3 regions of the Rhizobium sp. 3T7 genome follow, and region 2 is predicted to be linked to each of the others. Evidence: predicted binding sites of a transcription regulator. Region 2 holds the regulator's gene; each other region holds the start of a gene.
What was found. Region 2 encodes PhoB, which activates phosphate uptake and scavenging genes when phosphate is short. Its sites were predicted from a motif close to TGTCATNNANCTGTCAT; they were not measured.
Positions count from the first base shown of each region.

Region 1 (10,006 bases), on a different contig from region 2:
GCTGCACCAACCGCGCCGATGAAGGTAATCGCGGGCGAACCAACGAGCAGCGTCAGCATCGTTGCGCCGATTGCCGTCTCGCTCATATTCATGAACAGGCCGAGCAGCGGCGAGGCGATGACCAGCGGCAGGCTGGTGGCGATCCAGTGTGCCAGGCACTTGACCAGCACCGTCAGGACGAGCGGCGTCTCCTGCATCAACATGAGATCGAGCGAGCCATCGTCGCGTTCGGCCTGAAACAGGCGGTCAAGGCCGAGAAGTGCGGCAAGCAGTGCGCCGATCCAGACAATTGCCGGGCCGATGCGGGACAGCAGCGCTAGATCGGGCCCAACACCGAAGGGTATGACTGCGACAACGGTCAGGAAGAAGAGAACGCCGATCAGCGCACCGCCGCCGGCGCGAATGGAGAGGTTGAGATCGCGCAGGAGAAGGGCTGTCATGCCCACACCCCCGGTCCGGCGTGGGCAAATCCCGCCATCCGCAATTCCCGCGCGCCTTCCAGTCCTAACGGCTGGTGGGTCGCCGCGAGCACGATTCCGCCTTTGCGTCGATGCGCTTCGATAAGCTCTGTAAAGAGGCGGTCGCCGTTTGTGTCCAGTGCAGCGGTCGGTTCATCGAGGATCCAGAGCGGCCGGTGGGCGATAAGCAGCTTGGCGAAGGCAAAGCGGCGTTGCTGGCCAGCCGAAAGGTAGCCGAAAGGGAGGTGCGTGATCCCTGCGAGCCCGACGGCCTCGGCAGCCTCGTCTATGGAAACGGCCGAAGCGCCGTGCGTATCTCCAAGAAAGCGGCGCCAGAAGTCGAGGTTTTCGGTGACTGTCAACTCGCTTTTCATCGCATTGCGGTGGCCGAGATAGTGGCTGATTTCGCCGACGCGCCGGAGAGTGTTGCCATGCGAATCAGTGAAGCTCACCGAACCGCTTTCCTGACGCAGCAGACCGGCGACGACACGCAGCAAAGTTGACTTTCCCGATCCATTTTTACCTGTCAAAACTAGCGCTTCGCCTGATTCCAGGCGAAAGGACACGCCCTCGAAAATCAGGTCTTCCCCGCGGCGCGCGGCCAGATTGGCCGCCTCGAGATGCATGACTTTTCCGTGGTTTAATTTTTCAGTCATCGCAATGCAAAAAAATCCGAAATGGGTCACGCACTCTCTGGCACCTTTCTTAGAAATTATCTATAAGACCCGCAACCACGCCAGCGGTCGGCGTGAATTTCATCCTTGCGCCGAACATGGGCTTGGCTCCACGTGCGGACAGCGGAAATGGCCGTACCCGCATCCTGATGTGCATTACGTGCATAGGCGTCCGCACGATTGTGTTCGCTATCAGAAACGGGGTCTCTCGTGTCTAAATCTCTTGACAGCTTCAATTGTCGTTCCACGCTCACCGTGAACGGTAAGGACTACGTCTATTTCAGCCTGCCCAAGGCTGAGGCGAATGGCCTGCCGGGCGTTTCGAAGCTCCCTTACTCGATGAAGGTTCTGCTCGAGAACCTGCTGCGCTTCGAAGACGGTCAGTCAGTGACCAAGGAACACATTCTGGCCGTTGCTGAATGGCTCAATAACAAGGGTGCTGTCGAAAACGAAATCGCCTATCGCCCGGCGCGCGTGCTGATGCAGGACTTCACCGGCGTTCCCGCCGTCGTCGACCTTGCCGCGATGCGTGACGCGATGGTTTCGCTCGGCGGCGATCCCGAGAAGATCAATCCGCTGGTTCCCGTCGACCTCGTCATCGACCACTCCGTCATCGTCGACGAATTCGGCACGCCGCAGGCTTTCGCCAGGAACGTCGAGCTGGAATACCAGCGCAACGGCGAACGCTACCGCTTCCTGAAGTGGGGTCAGCAGGCGTTCAAGAACTTCCGCGTCGTTCCTCCAGGCACCGGGATCTGTCACCAGGTCAACCTCGAATATCTCGGCCAGACCGTCTGGACCAAGGAAGAGGACGGCGAGACGATCGCTTATCCAGATACCTGCGTCGGCACCGACTCGCATACGACGATGATCAATGGTCTCGGCGTTCTCGGCTGGGGCGTCGGCGGTATCGAAGCCGAAGCCGCGATGCTCGGCCAACCGGTCTCGATGCTCCTGCCTGAAGTCATCGGCTTCAAGCTTACCGGCAAGCTCAAGGAAGGCGTCACGGCGACCGACCTCGTGCTGATGGTCGTGCAGATGCTGCGCAAGAAGGGCGTCGTTTCCAAGTTCGTCGAATTCTTCGGCCCGGGCATGGACAACATGCCGCTCGCCGACCGCGCAACGATCGGCAACATGGGTCCGGAGTACGGCGCGACCTGCGGTTTCTTCCCGGTCGATGGCGAAACCATCAACTACCTCAACATGTCGGGCCGCGCCAAGGACCGTATCGCTTTGGTCGAAGCCTATTCGAAGGCGCAGGGCATGTGGCGCGAAGGCGACGGTTCGGACCTCGTCTTCACCGATACGCTGGAACTCGACCTCGGCGACGTCGTGCCTGCCATGGCCGGCCCGAAGCGTCCGGAAGGCCGCATCCCGCTCGAAAATATCGCCTCCGGCTTCGCTGGCTCAATGGACACCGACTACAAGAAGCCCGGCCAGCTTACCAACCGCTACGCGGTGGAAGGCACCGATTTCGACCTCGGCCATGGCGACGTTGCCATTGCGGCTATCACGTCCTGCACCAACACCTCCAACCCGTCGGTTTTGATCGCCGCCGGCCTTCTCGCCCGCAACGCTGTTGCCAAGGGCCTGAAGTCCAAGCCGTGGGTCAAGACCTCGCTTGCACCGGGATCGCAGGTCGTCGGCGAATACCTGGCCAAGTCCGGCCTGCAGGCTGACCTCGACAAGCTTGGCTTCAACCTCGTCGGCTTCGGCTGCACGACCTGCATCGGCAATTCCGGCCCGCTGCCGGCGCCGATCTCGAAGACGATCAACGACAAGGGCCTCATCGTTTCGGGCGTTCTGTCGGGCAACCGCAACTTCGAAGGCCGCATCTCTCCCGACGTTCAGGCGAACTACCTGGCGTCTCCGCCGCTGGTCGTCGCCTACGCGCTTGCCGGCACGGTCCAGAAGGACCTGACCAAGGAGCCGATCGGTGAAGACCAGGACGGCAACCCGGTGTTCCTCAAGGACATCTGGCCGACGTCGCGCGAAGTTCAGGACTTCATCCAGAAGTACGTTACCCGCGAACTCTATGAGACGAAGTACGCTGACGTCTTCAAGGGCGACGAGAACTGGCAGGCGGTGCAGGTTCCTCCGGGCCAGACCTATGCCTGGGACGACAACTCGACCTACGTTCAAAACCCGCCTTACTTCGTCGGCATGGGCAAGAAGGGCACTGGCACTTCGGATATCAAGAATGCCCGTGTTCTCGGCCTCTTCGGTGACAAGATCACAACCGACCATATTTCCCCGGCCGGCTCGATCAAGGCAGCATCGCCTGCGGGTTCCTACCTGCTCGGCAACGGCGTCGCCGTTGCGGACTTCAATCAGTACGGCACGCGTCGCGGCAACCATGAAGTAATGATGCGCGGCACCTTCGCCAACATCCGCATCCGCAACCACATGCTCGGCCCGAACGGCAAGGAAGGCGGTTACACCATCCACTATCCGTCGAAGGAAGAGGAATCGATCTACGACGCGGCCATGCGGTACAAGGCCGAAGGCGTTCCGCTCGTCATCTTCGCCGGCGTCGAGTACGGCAACGGCTCGTCCCGCGACTGGGCTGCAAAGGGCACCAACCTTCTCGGCGTCAAGGCTGTGATCGCCCAGTCCTTCGAGCGTATTCACCGCTCGAACCTGGTCGGTATGGGCGTCATCCCCTTCGTCTTCGAAGAGGGAACGACCTGGGCAAGCCTCGGTCTCAAGGGCGACGAACTCGTCACCATCGAAGGCCTGGAAAACATCAAGCCGCGCGAGAAGAAGATCGCCAAGATCGTCTATGGCGATGGCACCGTGAAGGAAGTTCCGCTGCTGTCGCGTGTCGATACACTCGACGAAGTGATCTACCTCAACAATGGCGGCATCCTGCAGACGGTTCTGCGAGATCTCGCTGCCTGATTGTTAACAGACTTGCATGACAATGACCGCCGGAAAGAGATTTCCGGCGGTTTTTGTTTGAGCGCAAGGTATTGGATGTCTGCTCACGACGATGTGTTTCAGCTTGGCTTCCACGAAGCTTTGCCTCACCCGTTCGTGACTTTCCGTTTCGACCGAGAAACACTATCTCTACGCTCAGACATCGGACCTGCGGCCAAACGTGGCGGTAGGTGCGGAAGAAAAGGTGCATGAATGTCCCCGCGGTTTCTGATTTCTCTGGTTGCAGGTGTGGCGCTTGCCGGCCCACTTTTTGCCCAGGACGCGCCGAAAGGTGTGGTTGAACTTTTTACCTCGCAGGGATGTTCGTCTTGTCCTCCAGCTGATGCAGCTTTCCGTAGGCTCGTCGAGGCCGGGGGCGTTATCGCTCTTGCCTATCACGTTGATTACTGGAACTACATGGGATGGGCCGACACGCTGAGTTCCAAGGAAAATACCGAGCGGCAGTATGGTTATGCGCAGGCGATGGGCCGTGCCAACGTCTATACGCCGCAGGTCATCATCAATGGCCGCGACCACGTAGCAGGCGCCGATCTCGGCGCGATCAATAAGAAGATCGATGGCTATGCAGCTGAAGGTATGGGGTTGTCAGTGCCGGTGAAGGCACAGATGCGCGGCGACCAACTCGAGATTAAGATCGGCGCGGGACAGGGCAAAGCCAATGTCGTCATGGTCTACTTCAACCGTGAGAAAACCATTGATGTCGAGAAGGGCGAAAACAGCGGCAAGAAGATCGCCTACCTAAACAGTGTTGCAGACGTGGAAACCGTCGGCATGTGGGAGGGCAAGGAAACGAGCTTGACGCTGCCGGCAAGCGTGATGCAGAAGCCGGATCTTGAGGGCTGCGCGATTTTGCTTCAATCCTCCACCGCCGATGGCAACCCATCTGCGATCCTCGGAGCGACGGTCGTCATGGCCGGGAAGAACATCTGACCATTTCATCTGCTTGCGCGGATGAAAACGGGGCGGCCCGGCTGATCGTATTCGGGGCTGGGGTTAAGGTCGATACGGTCAGCCGGGCCCTTTGGCGCGCTGGCGCCAAACTCGCACGCAACCTTTTCAGCAGACCGAATCTGGCAAAAAGATCATGCGCAATTCGTGTGCAACGCGGGCCCGAACGGCCCCGCGGCGCAGTCGTGAGGGAATTTCCCTTGCAAATGAGGCGCTGTTTTGACTGAATTGCGGCACTCGGGAGATTGCACAGACTATGATTAATGTGACTGATCGCCTGCTTGCAATTTATAAACGCTAAGGCAAACTGTCATTCACCTGTCACAAGCGGAGGCACAGGGAGACTGATGACAGATCAGCAGGATTTGCGGCACGGCGAGAGCCGGTTAGCCGAGAGCAGTTCCTCAGTCGTCGTAGATCTCAAGGAATATAAGCAGAGTAGGGACCCAGCGCCGGTCACGTTCCACCGACGCGAGCTCGATGCGATTTTGTGGATTTATGGCCGCATGGTTGGCGAGGGTGACTGGCGCGACTATGCGATTGATCACCTGAAAGACCGCGCCATCTTCTCGGTTTTCAAACGATCGGGCGAAATGCCGCTCTTTCGTATCGAGAAGAATCCGAAGCTCGCCGCCAAGCAGGGGGCCTACTCCGTTATCAATACGCACGGTGTCATCTTGAAGCGCGGACACGAGCTGCAGCAGGTTTTGAAGGTCTTCGATAAGGTTCTGAAGCTCGTTGAGAAGTGAACCCTGTTACACCTTGAACAGCGTGCCTGGGTAGACAGAGGGATCGGGGTCGGTGGCCGCGCCTTCGCCCAGAGCGCGCTGCATGATCATTGTGTCAAGCCAACGGCCGTGCTTGTAGCCAGTTCCTTTCAGGCGGCCGGTTTCTTCAAAGCCCAGTGCCCGATGCAAGGCGATCGAGGCCGGATGCGCGCCGCCGATCACGGCCACCATCTGGCGAAAGCCGAGATCCGTGCAGCGTCGGATCAGTTCGGCGAGCAACAGCCTTCCAATTCCCCTGCCGCGCGCTTCCGGTCCCAGGTAAATCGAATCCTCGACCATCCAGCGGTAGGCTGGGCGTGTGCGGAAGGCTGAGGCATAGGCGTAACCGAGCAAGTTGCCATCCTCACCAGTCGCGGCGATGTAGGGATAGCTCTGACCCGTGATTGCGGAAAATCGTGCCGCCATCTCGCTCTGCTCCGGCGGGACGATCTCGTAGCTTGCGACACCATTCAGGACGGATTCGCGATAGATGGCCGTGATGGCGGAGAGGTCGGATGAGGAAGCGTCGCGGAGGAAGATGGGCATGCGGTCGGCCGGGCGGATATGAACAATGGACTCTTCCAGAAATCATTCTCCGCATGACCAGGCAACAAAAAAGGCGGCCGAAGCCGCCTTTTTCGATACATCCCCGTTCCTTACTTGCGGTCGCCCATGAACTGCAGCAGGAACATGAAGAGGTTGATGAAGTCGAGATACAGGGTTAGTGCACCCATGATCGCCTTGCGGCCGGCTACTTCTGCGCCGTCGGCTTCGTAATACAGTTCCTTGATGCGCTGCGTGTCGTAGGCGGTCAGGCCTGCGAAGATCAGCACGCCGATCACAGAGACCGCGAACTGAAGGGCGGACGATGCCAGGAAGATGTTCACAATCGACGCGATGATCAGGCCGAAAAGGCCCATGATCAGGAACGAGCCCATCGCGGAGAGATCACGCTTGGTCGTGTAGCCGTACAGCGAGAGCGCGCCAAAGGAGGCTGCGGTCACGAAGAACGTCTGTGTTATGCTCGACTGTGTGTAGACCAGGAAGATGGACGCGAGCGAGAGCCCCACCAGCGCGGCGTAGACCCAAAAGGTCGTCTGCGCGGCGGCAACGCTCATCCGGTTAATCCTGAAGCTCAGGAAGAACACGGCAGCCAGCGGTGCAAGGATGACCACCCAGCGGAGCGGCGACTGGAAAAGCAATACGCCAAACTGCGTCAGTTGGCCGTCCTGGACGGCGAAATTGAAGCCCAGATAAGCGGCTACACCCGTGATCGCCAGACCCAGCGCCATCAAGTTGTAGACCTTGAGCATATAGCTGCGTAGGCCCTGGTCGATCATCTCGCCGGTCTGAACGCGGCCTTGGTAATTACGAAGGTCAGCCATAGTTTCCTCTTACAAGCTCCGGTGTGGACACGGTGGCGGGCGCGAAACCCGGGCGCCGCTGCGGAGCCCAGCATGCCTGCACACAATATGAGCCTTTCGGCTTTCGCAAACAAGGCCCTTGCAACCCGGGATCGGGTTAAATCGCCGTAAGGTGAAGGAAATTTCTCTGTTTGGTCAATCAGAGTTCGCGCAAAACGGGTGCCGCCTTCTGCCCCAGGATGCGCCAGGTTCCGATGAGACCGATACCGACGGTCAGTACCAAAGCAGTCACGAGCGTCAGGCCGGCGACATCGGGCAGGAAGTGCGAGGAGATGCGCATGATCCGGGCGGTGATGAACCAGGCCGCGACGCCGCCGGCGAAGAGGGCAAAGACTGCGGTCGCAGCGCCAAGGATAAGGTACTCGTAGCAAAAGGCGCGGATCAGCATTCGCCGCGTCGCGCCGAGTGTCTTAAGAACGACCGCATCATGGGTACGAGCGCGGTTGCCAGCAGCCAGAGCGCCGGCAAGAACAAGCACCGAGGCGATAAGCGCAACGGAGGCGGCGGCGCGGATCGCCGTCGCCAGCTGCGCCACCAGTGTGTTGACGATGTCGATCGCATCGTTGACGCGCACGCTGGTGATTGTCGGATAGGTATTTGTCACGGATTTGAGGATCGTGGCCTCCTGGCTAGAGGTCGCCGTCGGGTCAGTGAGCGTCGCCAGCCAGGCGTGCGGGGCGCCGCGGAACGTATTGGGCGAGAATACCATCACGAAGTTGATGGAAAGCGATTCCCACTCGACCTTGCGCAGATTGGCGATCTGGGCGGTGATGTTACGCCCAAGCACGTTAACGGTGACGGTGTCGCCGATCTTCAAGCCGAGTTCTCCGGCCTCCTCAGCTGAAAAGGAGACAAGCGGCTCGCCGCTGTAATCCTTCGGCCACCAGGAACCTTCGGTCAAGGACGCATTCTCCGGCAATATTTCCGAATAGGTAATGCCGCGGTCGCCACGCAGCACCCACTGGCCGCCCGGCGAAACCTTCCGCTTCGTCACGTCCTCGCCGTTGAAGGCGAGGATGCGGCCGCGCAGCATAGGCACTTCGACCAGCTTGCCATCCGGGGAACCGGTTTTTACGACGCTACGGAATTTCTCGAGTTCCGATCCCTGGATGTCGACGAAGAAGAAATTCGGTGCGCCAGCGGCCATGCGTCCGGTTAGTTGCTGACGCATGTTTCCGTCGATCAGCGTGAGGGTGACAAGCAGTGCAAGGCCAAGACCGAGCGACAGGACGACGGAGGGCGTCAGTGCGCCGGGCCGATGGATGTTACCGATTGCGAGGCGCAAGGCTGGCGAATTGACGCGTGGACTGCGACGCGCGAGCCAAGCAATGCCGGCCGCGACAAGCCGCAGGATCACAAAGGCGAAGGCGATTGCCCCGACAAAGACGACCGCGATGAAGCGATCATAAGCCGTTATGATAGCGAGACCGGCGAGTGCGAGGAGAAAGACCACTGCCAGAAGAATATAGGGCCAGGATGGCAAGCCCCGCGCTTCGAAACCCTGCTCGCGGAAGAGCGCAGTTGCCGGAACCTCGCGGGAATGTCCGAGCGGCATGATGGCAAAGGCCAGTGTTGTCAAAATGCCGAAAACGACCGCGAGGGCCAAGGGCTCGGGATAGAACGTCACATCGGTGGAAACAGGCAAGAATTGCGCAAGAAATTGCGACGCCACGATTGGTGCCAGCGCTCCGATGATGAGCCCGATGACCATGCCGCCGAGCGCAATGATGGCGATCTGGAAGAGGTAGATCAGAACTACGGTCGCCGCCGGCGCGCCAAGGCATTTGAAGGTTGCGATCGTCGTCCGCTTGGAATCGAGGAAAGCTCGCACGGCGTTTGCGACCCCGACACCACCGACGATCAGGGCCGTCAGTCCGACCAGTGTCAGGAACTGCGAAAATCGTTCAATGTTCTCGGTCAGCGAAGGGGCTGCCCGGTCGCTGGTGCGGATCGACCAGCCGGCGGACGGAAATTCCTTCGCAGCCCGATCGCGGATCGTGGATCTCTCGGCGGGGTCGTCCATGCGAATCTTGTAAACGTGCTCGACCAGGCTGCCGGTCTGGATGAGGCCGGATGCCTTGAGCGCGTCCCTGCTCACGAGGAGGCGGGGTGCGAAGCCGAAGCCTTCCGAAACCGCGTCAGGTTCGGTCTTGATCGTGCCGGTGACGTTCAGAATGACATTGCCGAGGAGGATCTCGTCGCCAATGGAAAGCCCAAGTCGCTCGAGCAGAAGCGGCGCGGCGACTGCGCCATAGGTACCGCTCTGCCCGGACAGAAGCGCGTGCAACGGATAGTTCGGTTCGGCCTCGAAGGTACCGTAGAGTGGGTAGGCGCCGTCGACCGCCTTGACTTCGACTAGAGCCTGATCCGAGCCGTCGGGCTTGCGTGCCATCGAGCGCAGGCCAGTTGCCGTCGACACCTTTCCGAACTCGCGCAGGAAATCCATTTCGGCTTCCGTTGCCTCGCGGTTGTTAAGCTCGAAGCGTACGTCACCGGCAAGGATCTCCTGACCCTGCGTGGCGATCGTGTCGGTGATCGACTGCGAAACCGAGTTGACCGCCGCAATGGCGCCGGTGCCGAGGGCGATGCAGGCCAGAAAGATGTAAAAGCCGCCGAGCCCGCCGCGAAGTTCGCGAAGCGCGAGACGAAAGGCAAGGGAGACGCGCGGGGTCAGCAATCTCATGCAATCGCAGCCTCGGGCTGCGCTGGCGCACTATCGCCCTCAATTTGGCCGGAACGAACCCGAATCTGCCTGGAGCAGCGTTTGGCAAGGGCGGTGTCATGGGTGACAAGCA
Region 1 is NZ_JAIQXS010000006.1:93,492-103,497, reverse strand. It holds gene ccmB (heme exporter protein CcmB) at 1-440, opposite strand, end outside; gene ccmA (heme ABC exporter ATP-binding protein CcmA) at 437-1,084, opposite strand; gene acnA (aconitate hydratase AcnA) at 1,343-4,033, shown strand; gene K9B32_RS11190 (DUF1223 domain-containing protein) at 4,265-5,002, shown strand; gene K9B32_RS11185 (DUF2794 domain-containing protein) at 5,368-5,769, shown strand; gene K9B32_RS11180 (GNAT family N-acetyltransferase) at 5,776-6,333, opposite strand; gene K9B32_RS11175 (Bax inhibitor-1/YccA family protein) at 6,444-7,172, opposite strand; gene K9B32_RS11170 (ABC transporter permease) at 7,351-9,894, opposite strand; gene K9B32_RS11165 (ABC transporter ATP-binding protein) at 9,891-10,006, opposite strand, start outside.
Region 1: the regulator PhoB is predicted to act here: its motif matches at 5,329-5,345, upstream of K9B32_RS11185 (DUF2794 domain-containing protein).

Region 2 (10,006 bases):
CGACCAGAGGCGGCAGAAGACGAATAACGTTGTCGCCTGCGGGAACGCCGAGCAGATGGGCGTCACGGATTGCCTGCAGCAGCTCGGAAGACGGCACGGCAGCCTTGACGCCGAGCAGCAGTCCCTCGCCGCGAACGTCCTCGATGATATCAGGATAGCGATCCTTGAGCGAGGCCAAGCCTTGACGGAAAACCAGCGAGACGTCGCGCACTTGCTGCAGGAAGCCGTCCGCGAGGATCACGTCGAGCACGGCACTACCCACAGCCATGGCAAGCGGATTGCCGCCATAGGTGGAGCCATGTGTGCCAGCCTTCATGCCGGAAGCGGCCTCTGCCGTCGCAAGGCAGGCGCCAAGCGGGAAGCCGCCGCCGATGCCCTTGGCGACTGCCATGATGTCGGGGGTGGCGCCGGACCATTCATGTGCGAAGAGCTTGCCGGTGCGACCCATGCCGGTCTGCACTTCGTCGAAGATCAGCAGCAAGCCGTGATCGTCGCAGATCGCGCGAAGCGCCTTCAGGAACTCGTTGGCCGCCGCACGGACGCCACCCTCGCCCTGAACAGGCTCGATGAGGATCGCGGCCGTCTCGCTGGTGATGGCGCTGCGAACGGCATCGAGATCGCCGAACGGAACCTGATCGAAGCCGGGCGCCTTCGGGCCGAAACCTTCGAGGTACTTCTCTTGGCCACCGGCAGCAATCGTCGCCAGCGTACGACCATGGAAGGCACCTTCAAAGGTGATGATATGAAACCGCTCGGGATGGCCCTTTGAGAACTGGTAGCGGCGCGCGGTCTTGATCGCGCATTCCAGGGCTTCCGCGCCGGAGTTCGTAAAGAACACCTTGTCGGCGAAGGTCGCCTCGGTCAGCCGCTTCGCGAGCGTTTCCTGACCCGGGATCTCGTAGATATTGGACAGGTGCCAGACCTTGTCGGCCTGCTCTTTCAGCGCGCCTACCACATGCGGATGGCTGTGGCCGACGGAGGTGACGGCAACGCCTGCGCCGAAATCAAGATATCGCTCGCCCGTTTCGGTGATCAGCCATACGCCCTCGCCTCGCTCGAACCGCAGCGGGGCACGAGAGTAGGTATCGTAAAGCGCGGCTTCAGCCATGGCGCGATCTCCTGTCATTGACTATAAGCGGCCGGACTCCGGCTAAGGAAAGCGGGTCCGGAAAATTAAAAATGCCGCCTTTCGGCGGCGAGCAGCACTATTTACTTTTCGCACTGCAATGTCAACAAAACTGAGGTTTTCCTGCATGCGTCAAGCCGCCATCTGGAGGTGCCGGAGCTATCAACAACTAATGTTGCAGAAATGACTCTCTCGCCCAGCAAGTTGGGGAAAACTTGAAATTCGATTCGCCGAGATTCAACCGACTCTTGTCACGGAGTCAGCCTCACACTAGGTTAAAACTCAATTACTAGACTGCATGCGGCGGAACTAGTCACCAAAATCGAGCAAGCGTTTCTTGCCTCGGATACGTCCGGGGCAACGGTGAAGGATTCTGCCTACACCAACGCTAATAAGGCGGAGACAGGGGCATGAACTGGACAGACGAGCGCGTTGAAAAACTGAAGAAGCTGTGGTCCGAGGGCCTGAGCGCCAGCCAGATCGCAGCGCAACTTGGCGGTGTAAGCCGTAACGCCGTCATTGGCAAAGTCCACCGTTTGAGTTTGCCCGGCCGCGCCAAGGCCGGAGGCTCGACAACCACTGTCAGAACGCCCAAGCGCACGACATCCGCGCCGCGCGCTCCGAACTATGCATCTCGCGTCACTACGCGCACCGTCACCCGCCAGCAGGGTGCGACGATGCTCAAGGAAGAGATCGAAATCGATGCCATCGAGGAAATCAGCTATCGTCCGGCCGCAAACGTCGTCGTTCCGATTTCTCGCCGCCTCGGCCTGACGGAACTGACCGAGCGCACCTGCAAGTGGCCGGTCGGCGATCCGCTGAAGGACGACTTCCACTTCTGCGGCTGCGAATCCCCGGACTCCTCCCCTTACTGCACCTATCACCAGCGCATGGCCTATCAGCCGGTCAACGAGCGCCGCAAGGCCGCCAACCGGGTCGCCTGACCCGGAAGCCGGATAAGGAACAAAGAAACGGGCCCTCGCGGGCCCGTTTCTTTGGACGGTGTGGATGCCTCCCAGGAGAGCTTTAGGCTTCCATGGAATAGCCGGCACCGCGAACGGTGCGGATCACGTCCTGCATGTTGGAGAAGTTCAGCGCCTTGCGCAGACGCCCGACATGAACGTCGACAGTACGCTCGTCGACATAGATGTCATGACCCCAGACGCCGTCGAGCAGCTGGGAGCGCGAGAAGACACGGCCAGGGGATGCCATCAGGAACTCGAGAAGCCGGAATTCGGTCGGACCGAGGCGGACTTCGCGGCTCTTGCGATGAACGCGGTGCGTCTCGCGGTCAAGCTCGATGTCGCCGCACTTCAGCAGCGTGGAAAGCACTTCCGGCTTGGCACGACGAAGCATCGCCTTGACGCGGGCGACGAGCTCCGGTGTCGAAAACGGCTTGACGACGTAGTCGTCGGCGCCGGTGGAGAGGCCGCGAACACGCTCACTCTCCTCGCCGCGAGCTGTCAGCATGATGATCGGCAGGCGCTCCGTTTCCGGCCGCATGCGCAGGCGACGGCAGAGCTCGATGCCTGATACGCCCGGCAGCATCCAATCGAGGATCAGAAGATCCGGCGTGCGTTCCTGCAGCCGGATCTCAGCCTCGTCGCCGCGAAGGATTGTGTCGACCTCAAAGCCTTCAGCCTCAAGGTTATAGCGAAGAAGCACGCTCAGTGCTTCTTCATCTTCAACGACAGCTACTTTTGGTATCATTCGTTTCGGTCTCCTGGGGGCGCGGTCGCTTAACGATTATTCCGTAACGGCGCCGACGGTGTTGGCGGTATCGTCCTTCGGACGTTCGCCTTCCGGCTGAGCACCGGTGGCCATGTAATAGATGGTTTCAGCAATGTTGGTGGCGTGGTCGCCGATACGCTCGATGTTCTTGGCGCAGAACAGAAGATGCGTGCAGCTGGTGATGTTGCGCGGATCTTCCATCATGTAGGTGAGCATCTCGCGGAACAGCGAGGTGTACATCGCGTCGATTTCCTCGTCGCGCTCACGGATCGACTTTGCCTTGTCGGCAGCACGGCTCGTATAGACGTCGAGCACTTCCTTGAGCTGGACAAGCGCCAGTTCGGAAAGGTGCTCGAGGCCGCGGGCGAGCTTGCGCGGCACGCCGGCGCTCTGGACCGCGATGACGCGCTTGGCGGTGTTCTTACCGAGATCGCCGACGCGCTCGAGATCGGCCGCGATGCGGATCGAACCCATGATCTCGCGAAGGTCGGCCGCCATCGGCTGGCGACGGGCGATTGTCACGATCGCCTTGTCCCCGATCTCGCGTTCAGCGTGGTCAAGGATCACGTCGTCGGAGATGACCTTCTGGGCCAGGGCCGTATCGCCGTTGACGAGAGCGCGAACGGCATCCGAAACCATCTGCTCGGCAAGGCCGCCCATTTCCGAAATACGGCGGGACAGGAATTTCAGATCGTCGTCGTAGGCAGAAAAGATATGTGTCGATGCCATAGGGCTCATCCTTGAATATGGTGAGGGTTGCCGACGCCGGCGATCAACCGAAGCGACCCATGATGTAATCCTGGGTGCGCGGGTCATCCGGGTTGGTGAACATCTTGTCAGTATCGTTCTCTTCGACGAGGTTGCCGAGGTGGAACATGGCCGTGCGCTGCGACACGCGGGCGGCCTGCTGCATCGAGTGCGTCACGATGACGATCGTGTAGTTCTCGCGAAGCTCGTGGATCAGTTCCTCGACCTTTGCCGTCGCAATCGGATCGAGTGCCGAGCATGGCTCGTCCATCAGGATCACTTCAGGGCTCACCGCAACAGCGCGGGCGATGCAAAGGCGCTGCTGCTGGCCGCCCGAAAGACCAGTGCCGGCTTCATGAACGCGATCCTTCACCTCGTTCCACAGGCCGGCGCGCTGCAGGCTGAGTTCGACGATCTGGTCCATGTCGGCCTTCGACTTGGCGAGACCGTGGATGCGCGGGCCGTAGGCGACGTTCTCGTAGATCGTCTTCGGGAACGGGTTCGGCTTCTGGAACACCATGCCGACGCGGGCGCGGAGCTCCACGACGTCGATGTCGGGATCATAGATATCATCACCATCGAGCGTGATCTTGCCGGTCACGCGGCAACCGTCGATCGTGTCGTTCATACGGTTCAGACTGCGCAGGAAGGTGGATTTGCCGCAGCCCGAAGGGCCGATGAGGGCCGTCACGGTGTTTTCGCGGATGTTCAGCTTGACGTCGAAGAGCGCGCGCTTCTCGCCGTAGTAAACCGAGACGTCCTGGCCGATCATCTTATAGGGAACGGTATTCATCTTCTGATCCAGAGCCTTCTCAACTGCTGCTTCCGTCAACATGTTCATAATGTCTACTCCGTTTACCAGCGGCGCTCAAAGCGACGACGCAAGAGAATGGCTCCGAGGTTCATGACGATCAGGAACAGGAGCAGGACGATGATAGCGCCAGAGGTACGCTCGACGAACGCGCGCTCGGCTTCGTTGGCCCACATATAGACCTGCACCGGCAGGGCCGTCGAAGGATCCATGGGCGTCGCCGGAGCGTTGGCGACGAACGCAACCATGCCGATGAGGAGGAGCGGCGCGGTCTCGCCGAGCGCGTGCGCCAGGCCGATGATGGTGCCGGTGAGAATACCCGGCATGGCCAGCGGCAGCACGTGGTGAAAGACCATCTGCATCTTGGAAGCGCCGAGGCCGAGAGCAGCCGCCCGGATCGACGGCGGCACTGCGCGAAGCGCTGCGCGGGTCGCGATGATAATCGTCGGCAAGGTCATCAGCGTCAGCACCAGACCGCCAACCAGAGATGCGGAACGCGGCAGGCCGGCGAAGTTGATGAAGACGGCGAGGCCGAGCAGACCATAGACGATCGAGGGAACGGCTGCGAGGTTGTTGATGTTGACCTCGATCAGGTCCGTCAGCTTGTTCTTCGGCGCAAATTCTTCGAGGTAGATCGAAGCGGCAACACCGATCGGCAGCGAAAGTACGAGCACGATCAACATCAGGTAAAGCGAGCCGATCAGGGCGACGCCGAGACCGGCGGCCTCGGGGCGGCTGGAGTTGCCGTTGACGAAGAGCCCGGTGTTGAACGTCTTGTGCAACGTCCCGCTTTCCGCCAGCTGGTTCATCCAGCCAACCTGCCTGTCGTTCACCTTGCGGTTCTTCTCGTCCACCTTCAGATCGATCTGCCCCTTGTTGGCGGAGTCGATGTTGGCGTCGGCAAGCAGCGTCACATTGACCGTCTTGCCGATCAGCGATGGATCGGCGATGACCATGTCGCGCAACTGGATGGGCGCTCCCTTGGAAATCATCGCGGTCGCGTCACGGACTTCTGGACGGCTCGACGCATTGAGGTTCAGCGCCTTGATCATCGCATCACGGATGAGCACGGGATAGTTGGCGGCAACCAGCACCGACGGATCGGTCGCGCGCTTGTTGTTCGGGTCGATCGTCTTCTCGCTGAACTCGATCGGCAGCGTGATCGCCGTCTGCTGGAAGGCCGTGTAGCCCTTGCTGATGACGCTCGTGAGCAGGATCGCCAGAAAGATCAGGCCGAAGGAGATTGCCGCGACGCCATAGGCGCGGAAGCGGCGTTCGGCGGCATAGCGGCGCTTGAGGCCGATATCGCGGCGTTCAGGTGCCTTGGAGACAACGACACCCTGAACCGGAGAAACAATATCCGTCATTCGTACTGCTCCCGGTATTTGCGCACGATGTAGAGCGCGTAGATGTTGAGGCAAAGCGTGATGAAGAACAGCGTGATGCCCAAAGCAAAGGCAACGAGCGTCTGCGGCGACGTAAATTCGAGGTCGCCCGTCAGCTGGTTGACGATCTTGACCGTCACCGTCGTCATCGGCTCGAACGGGTTGATCTGGATGCGGGCGGCAACACCTGCCGCAAGCACGACGATCATCGTTTCGCCGACGGCGCGCGAGGCGGTCATCAGCAGCGCGCCGACGATGCCGGGAAGCGCTGCGGGAAGCACGACCTTCTTGATCGTTTCCGAGCGCGTGGCGCCGAGACCGAGCGAACCATCCCGCAGGGCGCGCGGGACTGCGGTGATAATATCGTCAGACAGGGACGAAACATACGGGATCAGCATGATGCCCATGACGATACCGGCGGTCAGAACGCTCTGCGCCTGAATGAAGTTCGCATAGTTGCCGGTCAGGAGGCCGTTGACCTGTGAGGACAGGTCGCGGAGGAAGGGGCCGACGGTGACAAGGGCGAAGAAGCCATAGACGATCGTCGGAATACCGGCGAGAACTTCGAGCAGCGGCTTGGCAATCGAGCGGACCTTGGGAGCGGCATACTCCGCCATGTAGATCGCGGCGAACAAGCCGACCGGCACCGCGACCAGCATCGCCACGAAGCCAATGTAGAGCGTGCCGAGCAACAGCGGGATCAGGCCGAATTGCCCGAAGGACGAGCTGCCGGCACCGGCAAAGCGCGGATCCCAGACCGTTCCGAAGAAGAAGTCTGCGGCAGGAACGGTCGCGAAGAAGTGGGCGGCTTCCGTCAGCATCGACAAAACAATACCGATCGTCGTCAGAATGGCGATCGACGATGCCAAAAGGAGGCCCCAGAGCATGACGCGTTCGACGCGGTTTCGCGCACGGAACCGCGGTGCGACTTCGCGAAGCGCATAAAAGGCGCCAGCAACGGCAAGAACGAGAACCAGCGCCGTCATGACGAGGCGGCTGGAGCCGGATTCTGCGTTAAGCTTCTGCGCCGCATCGATCATGTAGGGCTGTGGCTGACCAGCAAGCGGAACACCCTTCGCAGCAAGCTTTGCCTGGAGGCCAGCCGGATCGCTGGTAGCACCGCTGATCTCCTCCGGCGCGAGCAGCGGCAAGCCGCGCGAAATGGCGTTGACCATGCCGTAGTTCAAATTCTGCTGCGCAGCGGGCTGCGCCTTAATGTCGTCCGGAAACGATCCACGGACGGAGGATTCAATGATCGAAGGGCTGATTGCCAACCAGGCGCACAGCACGATCAGTGCCGGCAGGATTGTCCAGATCGCCGCATAGGCGCCATAGTAACCCGGTCGTGAATGCAACGCAGAGGACTTGCCTCCGACAAGTGCCGTAGCGCGGCTGCGGGCTGCCAGAAAGGCAGCGGCGCCCAGCACCACGAGGCACAGGAGTATGACGGATGTGCTCATTCGAAAGGTCCCCAGGCCCTTTGACCCCAAAAAGCGGAAACGGCAGGCGGACCGATCCGGCTCTCAAACTTGGAGAAGTTCAAACCCCGTCGCCAACTGGCGGAACAAGGCAATGCCGGCGCGATCTGGTGATCGCGCCGGCAAAGGTCATTACATGGTCTTGCCGTCTTCAACGCCCTTGCGGATCGCGTCGCGCTCTGCGTCCGGAGCAGCAACGAGGCCGTATTCAGCGAGCGGGCCGTCGGGACCGATCATCTGGTCGGAAACGAAGAAGTTGACGTATTCCTTGAGACCCGGGATGACGCCGAGGTGTGCCTTCTTGACGTAGAAGAACAGCGGACGGGAAACCGGGTACGTGCCGTTCGCGATGGTTTCGGTCGACGGAACGATACCGTTGACGGACGCAACCTTCAGCTTGTCAGCATTGTTTTCATAGAAGGAAAGGCCGAAGACGCCAACGCCGGTCTTGTTGGCAGCGATGCGCGCCAGCGTTTCCGGATAGTCGCCATCGATGTCAACAGCAGCGCCGTCCTTACGGACTGCGACACAAGCCTTGGTCTGAGCAGCCTTGTCGGTGATTTCCTTGGCGATCACGTCGAGAGCGCCCGAGGCCTTGCAGCCAGCTGCGAGAACGTTCTGTTCGAAGACTTCGCGCGTGCCATGCTTTTCGCCCGGGATGTAGGCAGCGATGTCAACAGCCGGGAGCTTCGGATTAACTTCCGACCACTTCTTGTACGGGTTGTTGACGAGCTTGCCGTCAACGACAACCTGAGCGGCCAAAGCCTTGTAGAGGTCGGCCGGGACGTAGGCAACGTCCGGGTTGGACGAGTCGGTTGCGAAGACGATACCGTCGTAACCGATCTTGACTTCCTGGATGTCGGTTACGCCGGCTGCCTTGCAGGCGTCCAGTTCCTTGGCGTTGATCGGACGCGAAGCGTTGGCAACGTCGATGCTATCAGGGCCGACGCCCTTGCAGAATTCCTTGAGGCCAGCGCCCGTGCCGCCGGATTCAACGACCGGCGTCTTGAAGTCCTTGAAGGTTTCGCCGAAGGTTTCGGCAACGATCTTGGCGTAAGGCAGGACGGTGGACGAGCCAGCAACCTGAACCTGGTCGCGAGCAACGGCCGCGCCAGCGAAAGCGGCGGAAGCGGCAAGTGCTGCGACCGTGAGTTTAAAAGCGTTCATAACAATCTCCCGGGCATATAGCGGTCTGAGTGCGGCCTTGAGCGGCCCTTGGCGGTGCCGTCTATCAGCGGCCCGCTCTCTTTAGCCCCTGATGGCTAGAGCTTTTATGTCATTTTGACGAAACATTTGTGACAGGTTAAGCATCTGAATTTATTTATAAAAATTCTATTGCTATAGCAAACGTTTACAGTTTTATGTCAAAACCGCACGGTGAAGCTCGTCCCCTTCCCGACTTCCGACTTGACGATGAGGCGCGCCCGGTGTCGCGTCAGGATGTGCTTGACGATAGCAAGGCCCAACCCCGTGCCCTTCTTCGAGCGGCTATCCTCGATGCTCACGCGGTAAAATCGCTCCGTCAGGCGCGGCACGTGCTCGGCTGGAATGCCCGGTCCCTTGTCGACCACGGTAACTTCCACCGGCTCGCCCTGACCGTTTTTCAGGAAGACATCAACGGTCTTGCCCTCCTGCCCATATTTGCAGGCATTTTCTATGAGGTTTTCAAAGACCTGAACCAGCTCATCACGGTCGCCAAGCACCTCTGCTCTGCCTTGCGGAAGATGCAGAGCGATCTCGACCCCGACGTCATTTGCAAGAGGCACCAGCGAATCTCTGACGTGCCCGAGCAAAGGAACCAGATCGACTTTTTCATCCGGGGCGATATGCGACTTCAGTTCCAGCCTCGAAAGGGACAGCAGGTCGTCCACGAGGCGGCTCATGCGGGTAGCCTGATCCAGCATGATGCCGAGAAAGCGCTCCTGCGCCTTCGCGTCGTTCTTTGCCGGCCCCTGAATGGTCTCGATAAAGCCGCGCAGGGACGCAAGCGGCGTGCGCAACTCATGGCTGGCATTAGCGACGAAGTCGGAACGCATGCGGTCGATGCGGCGGACTTCGGAAATATCCCGAAAAGAAACCACGAAGAAACGCTCATCAGCAGGCTGCTGCCCGTCAAGATCCACAGGCGCGCTGCGGACGATGTAAACGCGCTCGGATGGCAGGCGTTCGGAGTGCTCGATCTGGTTCGGTGCATTGGTCGCGATCGTTTCACTGATCATGTCGAGGACGCCAGGCGAGCGCAGGCGCGCGGAAATATGGGCACCAATCGTGGCCTCGCCAAAAGCCTTTTCGGCTGCGTGGTTCTGGTAAAGTATCGAGGCATCACCGGAAAGCACCATGACCGGGATATCGAGCGCCGCTAGCGTCGCGGTAACCTCGACCAGGCGGCTGGCGGGGGTTTCGATAGTCTCGGGAACGGGTTCTGGCGTGACGTCCCGGATGATCGGAACCGAATACCATAAAGTAGTAACGATCATCAGCAACAGGAGACCGAGTACGACCCACTTGTTCGCGCCTGCGGCAAGCGCGATCAGTGCGATCAGCAGCGCCACGAGCAGGACGGGGCGCTCCTGCCGAGTGCGCAAAATCAGGCTTCGTGTCCATGGCGTCTCGTCTTGCAACTGCCCCTCGCGATTTCGACTCGTACTTCTATCTTCAAACTCTGCCTGATAGCCGTAAATCATGACAGAAGTTTTCGGCTGCAGCCAGCAGACGGAAAAGCCGTGAC
Region 2 is NZ_JAIQXS010000002.1:3,843-13,848, reverse strand. It holds gene K9B32_RS02820 (aspartate aminotransferase family protein) at 1-1,108, opposite strand, end outside; gene K9B32_RS02815 (GcrA family cell cycle regulator) at 1,537-2,070, shown strand; gene phoB (phosphate regulon transcriptional regulator PhoB) at 2,153-2,836, opposite strand; gene phoU (phosphate signaling complex protein PhoU) at 2,873-3,586, opposite strand; gene pstB (phosphate ABC transporter ATP-binding protein PstB) at 3,630-4,445, opposite strand; gene pstA (phosphate ABC transporter permease PstA) at 4,460-5,782, opposite strand; gene pstC (phosphate ABC transporter permease subunit PstC) at 5,779-7,260, opposite strand; gene K9B32_RS02785 (substrate-binding domain-containing protein) at 7,411-8,445, opposite strand; gene phoR (phosphate regulon sensor histidine kinase PhoR) at 8,643-9,866, opposite strand.

Region 3 (10,006 bases), on a different contig from region 2:
GCACGATGCGGCGGCCACGCCGATCCACCAGCTTCACACCCATCTGTTCCTCGCCGTTCGCCTGCCCGATGGCGTCCCTTCAAACCTCGCGGCCGCATCCATGCTGAAGGGAATGACGGCCTATATGCTGTTGACGAAGACCTACCGCGTCCAGCCGGGAACCACCGTGCTTGTCCATGCCGCCGCCGGCGGGCTTGGAAGTGTTCTCGTGCGATGGGCCAAGCACCTCGGCGCCACGGTGATCGGAACCGCAAGCTCGGAGGAAAAGGCTGATCTCGCGCGTGGCTATGGTGCCGATCACGTGATCGTCGGCCGCGACGCGGACGTCGTCGCCGCCGTGAAGGCGCTGACCGGCAATCGCGGGGTCGAAGTTGCCTATGACGGCATCGGCGCCGGCATGCTCGCAAAATCCATCCAATCCGTCCGTCCATTCGGGGTCGTCGCAACGATTGGACAGGCCGGCGGGCCAATCCCGCCTGTCTCGGTCGACGAGCTTCGCCCCGGCAAATGGCTGACGCATCCGAGCATCATGGCCTACATCACGGATACCGCGGACTATCTGAGCGCAGCCGAAGCAGTGGTCAAAATGCTGGCCTCCGGCATCACCGCAACGATCGCCCGCGAATACGCTCTGGAGGCGGCAGCAGAAGCCCAGCAATTCCTCGAAGAAGGGCGTGCCGCAGGCAGCCTGATTCTTGTTCCGTAGGCGACGAAAGAGATACACAAAGCCTCGGAAATCATGTTAAGGGCCATGGCATTATTCAGATGTGAAAGTCTTATCCATGGCCACGCCTCTCACGATCGCCGACTTAAAAAGCCTCGCCCAGCGCCGCGTCCCGAAGATGTTTTTCGACTATGCGGATTCCGGTGCCTGGACGGAGTCGACCTATCAGGCGAATGAGAGCGATTTTGCCAAGATCAAGCTGCGCCAGCGCGTGCTCGTCGACATGACGAACCGGACGCTGGAGACGACGATGATCGGCCAGAAAGTGGCGATGCCGGTGGCGCTTGCGCCGACCGGCATGACCGGCATGCAGCACGCCGACGGTGAAATGCTGGCGGCGCGCGCCGCCGAGGAATTCGGCGTTCCCTTCACGCTGTCGACGATGAGCATCTGCTCGATCGAGGACGTCGCCTCGGTCACCACCAAGCCGTTCTGGTTTCAGCTCTACGTGATGCGCGACAAGGACTTCGTGCTGAACCTGATCAACCGCGCCAAGGCGGCGAAGTGCTCTGCCCTCGTGCTGACCGCCGACCTGCAGATCCTCGGCCAGCGCCACAAGGACCTGCGCAACGGCCTGTCCGCACCGCCGAAGTTCACGCCGAAACACATCTGGCAGATGGCGACGCGCCCCTTCTGGTGCCTGGACATGCTGCAGACCAAGCGCCGCACCTTCGGCAACATCGTCGGCCACGCCAAGAACGTTTCCGATCTCTCTTCGCTCTCCTCCTGGACCGCCGAGCAGTTCGACCCGCAGCTCTCCTGGGCCGATGTGGCCTGGATCAAGGAACAATGGGGCGGCCCGCTCATCATCAAGGGGATCTGCGACGTCGAGGACGCCAAATCGGCGGCCGAAACCGGCGCCGACGCCATCATCGTCTCCAACCACGGCGGCCGCCAGCTCGACGGCGCCCCCTCCTCGATCAGCATGCTGGAGCCAATTGTCAATGCCGTCGGCCACAAGATCGAGGTGCACCTGGACGGCGGCATCCGCTCAGGCCAGGACGTGCTGAAGGCAGTCGCCCTCGGCGCCAAGGGCACCTATATCGGCCGCCCCTTCCTCTACGGCCTCGGTGCCATGGGCAAGGAGGGCGTGACGCTTGCCCTTAACATCCTGCGCAAGGAAATGGATGTTACCATGGCGCTCTGCGGCAAGCGCGACATCAACGACGTCAACGCGTCGATCCTGCTCGGCCGTCAGTAAAGAGAGAGCTACGGCATCCAACCCGTCGCAAGCGCGCCCGCCCAATCCAGGCGGGCGTTTTCTTTTGCGAGGCGCGACATGGCCATGTGGTCGTAGGCGACAGTGCGGAAAGCCGGAAGCCAGCCAGCCTCTCCCTTCTCGAGGATGCAATAGGACGCGAGCGGATGGCCGGTCTCGACCTTGTGGTAGCGCGGCAGGTCGTCGTCGTAGGCGGGGCAGCCGACGCTGCCGGGATTGACGATCAGCCTGTTGTCGCTGAGGCGGACCACTCGCGGGATATGGCTGTGGCCGCAGAGGATCAGCGGGAAATCCGCGCCCTTGGCCAGCGCCTCGATTTCCGTAAGCGGCTTCAGGAACACATGGCCTTCCGTAGACACGGACTCCAGCCAATAGGTGCTGTCGTCCGCCGGTGTCGCGTGGCAGAGATAGACCTCGCCACGGTAGACCGCATTCGTCGGCAGACTGCGCAACCATTGCAGGTCATCCACTGTCAGCTGATCGAATGCGACCGCATCCGAGGCATGCATGGCGTCCCGCTGCCGTTCGATCAGGTAGCGATCGTGATTGCCGCGGACGGTCAGCATGTCCTGCGCCCGCAGCAGTTCCGCGGTTCGTCCTGCTGTCAGCGGACCGCTGAAGCAGTCGCCGAGATTGACGATATCGGTGATGCCCTGCGCCACAATGTCGGCCAATACAGCCTCGAGCGCCAGATGGTTGCCATGAATGTCCGCAATCGCCGCAAAACGCATGGTCTAGCTGCCGCGATAGGTCGAGTAGCCGTAAGGCGAGATCAATAGCGGCACATGATAATGCGCGGTCACGTCGGCGATGCCGAAGCGGATGGGCACGAGATCCAGAAACGCTGGATGCGGCAAAGCGATACCTTTTGCACGCAGGTAATCGCCGGCATGGAAGAGCAGTTCGTAGGTTCCCGCCTTGAAGCTGTCGCCGATCAGGATCGGCCCCCCATCGACACGGCCGTCGGAATTGGTGTTGACCGTCTTGATGTGCCGGCGGACGTCTCCTTCCAGGTGGAAGAGATCGATCCGCAGCCCTTCGGCTGGCTTGCCGGAGGCTGTATCGAGGACGTGGGTGGTCAGTCCGGTCATAGGCTCGGCTCGCTGATGATGAAGGGAGTTTCGAAGGCGTATTCTTCCAGATTGCTGCCAGGCCCCTCGCGGTCGACGACGAGAAAATCGCTGACGGCGCCGAGCGACATCAAGGGATGATGCCAGACGTTGCGGCGATAGTTCACGCCCTGATCGCCCCGCGCCAGGAATACCCGCGGGCGACCGGGCTTGTCGCCCTCGTCCTCGGAGACGACAACAAGGTAAGGACGAGCGGAAATCGGCGAAAAGCTCTGGCTGCCGAACGGATGCCGCTCCATCATGCCGATTTCATAGGGAAAGGCCCGGGGCCGGCCGCGAAAAAGGTTGATGATGACGCGTGCACCCTCGCCTGCCGCTTCGGCGGCGGCCAGCGCATGAAACCGTTCGGTCGTGCCGTTGTTGATATAGCGCATCGTTGCCGGATCTGCTTCGATAACGTCGCCGAAGGGCGCGAAGGCGGATTTGGTGAGGGGAAGAATATCGAGTAATTGAGACATTTCACTATTCGCCTTGGATGCGCCAATGGCGTATCGCTTGAAGCTGCGAGATCAGATCCGCCAGATCGCTTCGCACCGTACCCCAAATCGCCGAAAGATCTGCACGATGGTCGTCGTGCACAATCAGATTCCGCATTCCCTCTATTTTCGACCAGGGGAGTTCTGGATGATCGCGAAGGAAATCAGGGTGGTTCGTACCGATGCGAGCCGCTGCCTCGCCCAAAAGGACGAGGGACATTGTGACAGCCAGCTGGGTTCTAAGGTCCGCCAGAAAGGTTTCTTTGTTCAAACCTTCGGTTAGCGCGCGTGCTTGTTCAGCGGCCTGCTGCATGCGATCGATGTACTCCACCAGCCGCTCGACGCTCATGCAACGACCGCTTCCGAAAGAATGCGTTCGCGTATTTTCTCCGGCAGGCCACCGGGCGTTACAAGATCGACCTCGATACCAAGCGTCTCTGTCAACTCCTCAAGCAACCCTCCTAGATCGAACAAGGTAGTGCCTGGCAAGGTATCCACCAGAATGTCCAGATCGCTGTCCGGCCGATCTTCCCTTCGCGCCACAGAACCGAAGACACGCGCATTTGCCGCGGCGAAGCGCTTCGTCGCTTCACGGATCGCCTGCCTGTTCTTCTCCAGCACTTCTGACGGCTTCATGGCGCAACTATAAGTCACGGATGCGAAAGAGAAAAGTCGGAGACGTTTGTTTCAACGCGCCGGCAGCATCGTTTCCAGTCGCAGCAACGCGATGCGCTCGACCTGAGCCGTGGCCGTGTCGAACTCTTCGTCGCGAGTGTTGCCGATGCGCTTTTCGAAGGCCGCCAGAATGTCGTCCTTGTTCAAGCCCTTGACGGCAATGATGAAGGGAAAGCCGAATTTCTCGACATAGGCCGTGTTGAGCTCGGTGAAACGGGCATGTTCCTCCGCGCTTAGTCGGTCGAGCCCTGCGCCTGCCTGCTCCTTCTTGCTGTCTTCGGTGAGTTCGCCCGCTATCGCCAGACGTCCTGCAAGATCAGGATGGGCGCGCAGCACGCCCAGCCGCTCCTCCTCACTTGCCGCCCGGAAGATGGCGACGAGTGCCGTATGCACCCGGTCCACCGTCAACTCGTCGCCGACGAAACCGTCGTCATAAGCGCGCTCGGCAGTGAACGGCGAATGTTCGAAAACACCGCCGTAACGCGATACGAACTCGTCACGCGACAGCATCAGATTGCCTCCGCCTTGTGGTTGGTGTGCCAATGCTGGGCGATCTCGATACGCCGTGGCACCCACACCTTGTCGTGCTTGAGCACATACTCGATGAACCGCTTCAGCGCCGCCGCGCGGCCCGGACGACCGACGAGGCGGCAATGCAGGCCGACAGACATCATCTTCGGGCTGCCCGCCTTACCCTCTTCATAGAGCGTATCGAAGGCATCCTTGAGGTAGGTGAAAAACTGATCACCCGAGTTGAAGCCCTGCGGTGTGGCGAAACGCATGTCGTTGGTCTCGAGCGTATAGGGGATGATCAGGAACGGCTTGTCGTCGATGCCCTTCACCCAGAACGGCAGGTCGTCGGCATAAGAATCCGAGGAATAAAGGAAACCGCCCTCCTCCATGACGAGGCGCAGCGTGTTGTCTGAGGGCTTACCCTGATACATACCGTAGGGGCGCTCGCCGGTCAGTTCCGTGTGCAGGCGCACGGCTTCCTGAATGTGCTTGCGCTCGACGTCCTCCTGGAAGTCCTTGTATTCCAGCCAGCGGTAACCGTGGCTGGCGATCTCCCAGCCGGCCTCTTTCATGGCCGCGACCGCTTCGGGGTTGCGCGCCATGGCCAGCGTCACGCCATAAACGGTGACCTGAACCTTGAGCTCGGTAAACATACGCCACAAGCGCCAGAAGCCGGCGCGCGAACCATACTCGTAGATCGATTCCATGTTGAGGTTGCGCTGGCTCGGCCAGGCTGCAGCACCGACAATTTCCGACAGCAGGTTCTCGGAGGCTGGATCGCCATCGAGAATGCAACTCTCGCCGCCCTCTTCGTAATTGATGACGAATTGGACGGCCACGCGCGCATCGCCCGGCCACTTCGGATCGGGCGTATTGCGTCCATAACCGATCAGATTGCGCGGATAAGTCTCGGATACCATGAAATCACCTTCCTGAAAGTCGGTGAAACGGTAACACCCGGAGACGGAATGTCGAGACGGAAAGTACGCAACAGAGTTTTGCGGTTGTGGCACAACTCTTAGGCTAGCGCGGGGACGCGATCTTTCCGGGCGCTGACCTTGCCCATCGGATGCAGCGAATGCACGCGAAACGGTCCGCCATTTCCCTCCTCGATCATCAGCGCGACATTGGCGACCTTCACGGAATCGGCAAGCACGGGCTCGAAGACGTTGCGCAGCGCGCGCTCGAGCCGTGGCAGGTCACAATGGCTGACCGGTCCGGTCAGCGGCATATGGAAGCGAAATTCGTCCATCACATAGGGGCTTCCCCAGCGGTGCAGATTGGCGAACTGCGCCGCCGACAGACCGCCCGGATCGGTGCGCTCGATTTCCGCCTCGCTCAACGGCGCGCGGAACCGGTCGAACTCCTGAACAACGGCATTGGCAAGATAGTGGACGTGTTCGCAAGGCAGCGACGGCACAAGGCTGTAGAATCCACCGAGCCGGGCCACCTCCAGCCGATTGATGTGAAACGGCGTCAGCGTGCCGCAGAAGCGCATGAGATCACGCAGAAGTTGCGCCTCTGTCACATCGGCGGCCAGGCGGAAGGGCGCCTTCAGGACACCGTGAAAACCATAGCGGCGTGGCATGGCCGTATGAAAGGCGATCTCGTGAATGCTCAGGCCACGTATCGCAATCGGCTCGACCATATCGCCGGAAAACACGTTCCGACCCAACCAATTTGCGGCCACATGCGAGAGCGGGTCGCTCGCAGCGGGCGTAAAGCAAATGGCGTAGCGCATCAAATTTCCTCCGTAGACAAACGGCGCAGCCCTCCGTCGGCGCCGCGATTGCGCTAGCAGATAGGTGATTTGCGTGACAAATTGACGAAAGGCAGGAAATGCTAATTCACGTTTAGCGTGAAGCCACGCGGATGTGATTGGCAAACAGGAAGTTTTCGGGCAGCGCAAAGGGCGGCTGAAGACCGGCGGCTAGGTGGACCGCTGCGGCCGCTAGACGGTGCGCCAAGCCGAAGCTGACCTTGAAGCCACCGGTCAAAGCGATCAGGCCGTCGTAGTCAGGGTGCACGCCAATCATCGGATCTCGGTCGATTGCCTTCGGCCGCAAACCGGCCCACCGTTCAAGCACAGGCGCACTCTTCAATAGCGGCACCAGCTGTCCGGCCGCCTCAAGCAGTGCGTCGAGCTGTCCATCGGTCGAGAACGGCTCGTCGAAACGATTCTCGCTGGTGCTGCCGACAGCGACGTGGCCGCCCTCGTGTGCAACGATATAGAGCCCGTCACGGAAGATGGTCGGCAAGGATGGGTCGACATCGGCTTTCAACAACGCCGCCTGCCCTTTGACGGGCTGGCCGAGCGGCCGCACAAGACCGGCGGTGTAACGCCCCAGCAAGGGAAAGGATTCGTGACCGGCTGCGACGATGCAGCGGCCGAACGCAATGTTACCTGCGGTCGTTTTCGCAACCTTGCGCTCAAAATCGATATCATCGACCGAAACATATTCGGCAACCCGCACATGCCGTGCGTCGCGCGTCGATGCGGCCAGTACTGCAGTCAGCGATCGGGGGGCAACCCTTGCCGCAAGCGTATCGTGCACGAAGCCGCTTTCGCCGGCCGCTGCGTCGAGCCAATTGTCCTGGGGAGGCCTGTCGAGGACGTGCCAGTGGAAACGCCGCTCGCCCGCGATCCAGCTATCGTCGGCATCGCGGGAATGACCAAAGGCGATCTCACGCAAATGCGGCTTCGGCAGCGGGATAAGGCGCCCAGAGCGGCGATAGCAGGCGGAAAGGCCCGTCTGCTGTTCCAACGCGGCAATCTCCGCTTCCAGCGAAACCAGCGCATCGAACTGAAATTGCTTCTTGGCGTTCCATTTGTCCGGCATATGGGGCATCAGCGCGCCGAGCAGGCCGCCGCTCGCACCGTGGCCAAGCCGACCGGCATCGACGAGCACTGCATCGATACCCAGCCTTTCCGCGTGAACTGCCGCCCACAGCCCCATGATCCCACCGCCGACAATCAGCAGGGCGGTCGATGATTGACCGGAAGACAAGGCCGGACTATCGGCTTTGGGCATGACAGATACAGATCCTGAAAAAATCGCTGGCGCACATGAGCCGTTGGAGTGGCGCGACGGCGATATGCCCTATTCACCGGCCTTTGGCGATCATTTTTATTGCCAGACCGATGGCAGGCTGGAGTGCGGGCATGTCTTCCTGAGCGGCAATGGCCTGCCGGAGCGCTGGGAAAACAGGAGTGATTTCCTGATTGGCGAACTTGGCTTCGGCACCGGCCTGAACTTTGCCGAAACATGGCGACAGTGGAAGCTCAATCGGCGCATCGGGCAGCAACTGCACTTCATGTCGTTCGAGCTCTATCCGATGCAGCGCTGGGAAATCGACCGTGCACTTTCTCATTGGACCGAGATCGATGCCGAACGACACGCGCTGACGGCAGCCTGGCCCGACACACCGCAAGGAACGGTATCCTTGAGGCTCGATGACCATACATGTCTCAGCGTCGTCTGCGGCCGTGCCCTCGAAAGTGTGGCAGCGGCGCGGGCAGATTTCGATGCCTGGTATCTCGATGGTTTCGCCCCGTCACGCAATGCCGACATGTGGTCTGCGGAATTGATGCGCCTCGTCTGCGAGAAGACGAAGCCTAGCGGGACCTTCGCGACATATGCGGCGGCGGGCTTCGTCAGGCGCAATCTGATTGCCGCCGGTTTTGTGGTGGAGCGCCGCAGCGGCTTTGCGGGAAAACGTGAGATGCTCTGTGGCATCAAATCCTAGCTGGCCGAGCGGTCCGACTGCTGCTCACTTCTGCCCAGCCATAGCCCCAGCTTTTCTTCGAGCAGTTCCGGGCTGATCGGCTTCGACATACAATCATCCATGCCGGCCTCCAGGCAGAGATCACGGTCGACATCCAGCGCATGCGCCGTCACGCCGATGATTGGCACGCGATGGCCTTGTCCGCGCTCGCGATCACGTATTGCTCGCGTCGCATCATGGCCGTTCATCACCGGCATCGAGACATCCATCATGATGATGCGCGGGGTGTAGCGATCCCACGCCTCCACCGCCTCCTGGCCGTTGCTGACGACGAGAAAGCTGACGTCGGTTTTCTGCAGGATCTGCTTGAAGACGATCTGGTTGACCTCGTTGTCCTCGGCGACCAGCACATCAATGAACCCCGCCGGCATTCTTTCGGAAGACTCGACCTTGGGGAGCAGCGACGGTGCTGTCTCCTGAACATTGGGAAACATGTTGACCGCCGTGGCGATCTGTTTCGTCCGGCTGGTACGCACGACGTCGACGATTGTGTTCCTCATGACGTTGGCCCGCGCCGGCTTCATGAGATAGGCTTGGCCATTCAGCGCCGCGAAGTCCTTCTCCGTCCCTGAAATGTCCATCGACGTCAGGAAGATGATTGGCAAGCGCTCGAACCGGCAGTCCGCACGCAGTTTTCGCGCGATCTCGGCGCCGTTCATGCCGGGTATCTGGTAGTCGAGCACAACCGCATCGATCTCGATGCCAAGCTCGTCGGCCGCCTCGAGGATCGCAACGGCCTCCAGTCCATCCCCGGCGGCCGCTCCATCGAAGCCCCAAACAGCCAATTGCTCAGTCAGTATCTGCCGGTTGACCGCGTTGTCGTCAACAATGAGAACACGCGCCCCCCTCACGTTGACGGGCAGCGGCTTTGGAGCCAACCGCGCCGCGGCCACGACGAAAGGCAGGTTCACGGTAAAGACCGAGCCTTCCCCCGGCTGACTGTCCACCTCGAGGTAGCCGCCGAACAGGTCAACCAGCCCTGTCGTGATGGCAAGGCCAAGGCCCGTTCCTTCGTGGCGACGCGTGGAGGATGTATCGATCTGCGAGAACTTGTCGAAAATGGACTCAAGCTTGTCGCCTGGAATACCAATGCCGGTATCTTCGACCCGGATACTCGCCATGATCTCATCTTGCGCACCCGGCGTGAAGCAAACGTCCACAAGGACGTGACCGCGCTCCGTGAACTTTACGGCATTGCCGATGAGATTGGTGATGATCTGCCGGAAGCGTCCCGCGTCGCCAATCACCGCCGACGGCAAATCAGGCGCCGTGCGCACAAGCAATTCAATATTCTTTTCCGCCGCAGATGAAGACAAGAGGGTCGCAACATCCTCAATCGCGTCAACCAGATCGAACGTCGTGCGCCTGAGCGTCATCTGTCCGGCATCGATCTTCGAGAAGTCGAGAATGTCGTTGATGATCGTCACCAGCGCATTGCCTGATTTGACGATGATATCGATGAACGTCTTCTGGCGCGTATCGA
Region 3 is NZ_JAIQXS010000025.1:4,194-14,199, forward strand. It holds gene K9B32_RS24990 (LysR family transcriptional regulator) at 1-43, opposite strand, end outside; partial or broken gene K9B32_RS24995 (zinc-binding dehydrogenase) at 53-706, shown strand; gene K9B32_RS25000 (alpha-hydroxy acid oxidase) at 783-1,925, shown strand; gene K9B32_RS25005 (metallophosphoesterase family protein) at 1,934-2,674, opposite strand; gene uraH (hydroxyisourate hydrolase) at 2,678-3,034, opposite strand; gene K9B32_RS25015 (ureidoglycolate lyase) at 3,031-3,531, opposite strand; gene K9B32_RS25020 (DUF86 domain-containing protein) at 3,536-3,898, opposite strand; gene K9B32_RS25025 (nucleotidyltransferase family protein) at 3,895-4,185, opposite strand; gene uraD (2-oxo-4-hydroxy-4-carboxy-5-ureidoimidazoline decarboxylase) at 4,237-4,734, opposite strand; gene puuE (allantoinase PuuE) at 4,734-5,657, opposite strand; gene K9B32_RS25040 (DUF1045 domain-containing protein) at 5,756-6,478, opposite strand; gene K9B32_RS25045 (NAD(P)/FAD-dependent oxidoreductase) at 6,591-7,769, opposite strand; gene mnmD (tRNA (5-methylaminomethyl-2-thiouridine)(34)-methyltransferase MnmD) at 7,768-8,484, shown strand; gene K9B32_RS25055 (response regulator) at 8,481-10,006, opposite strand, start outside.
Region 3: the regulator PhoB is predicted to act here: its motif matches at 6,552-6,568, upstream of K9B32_RS25040 (DUF1045 domain-containing protein).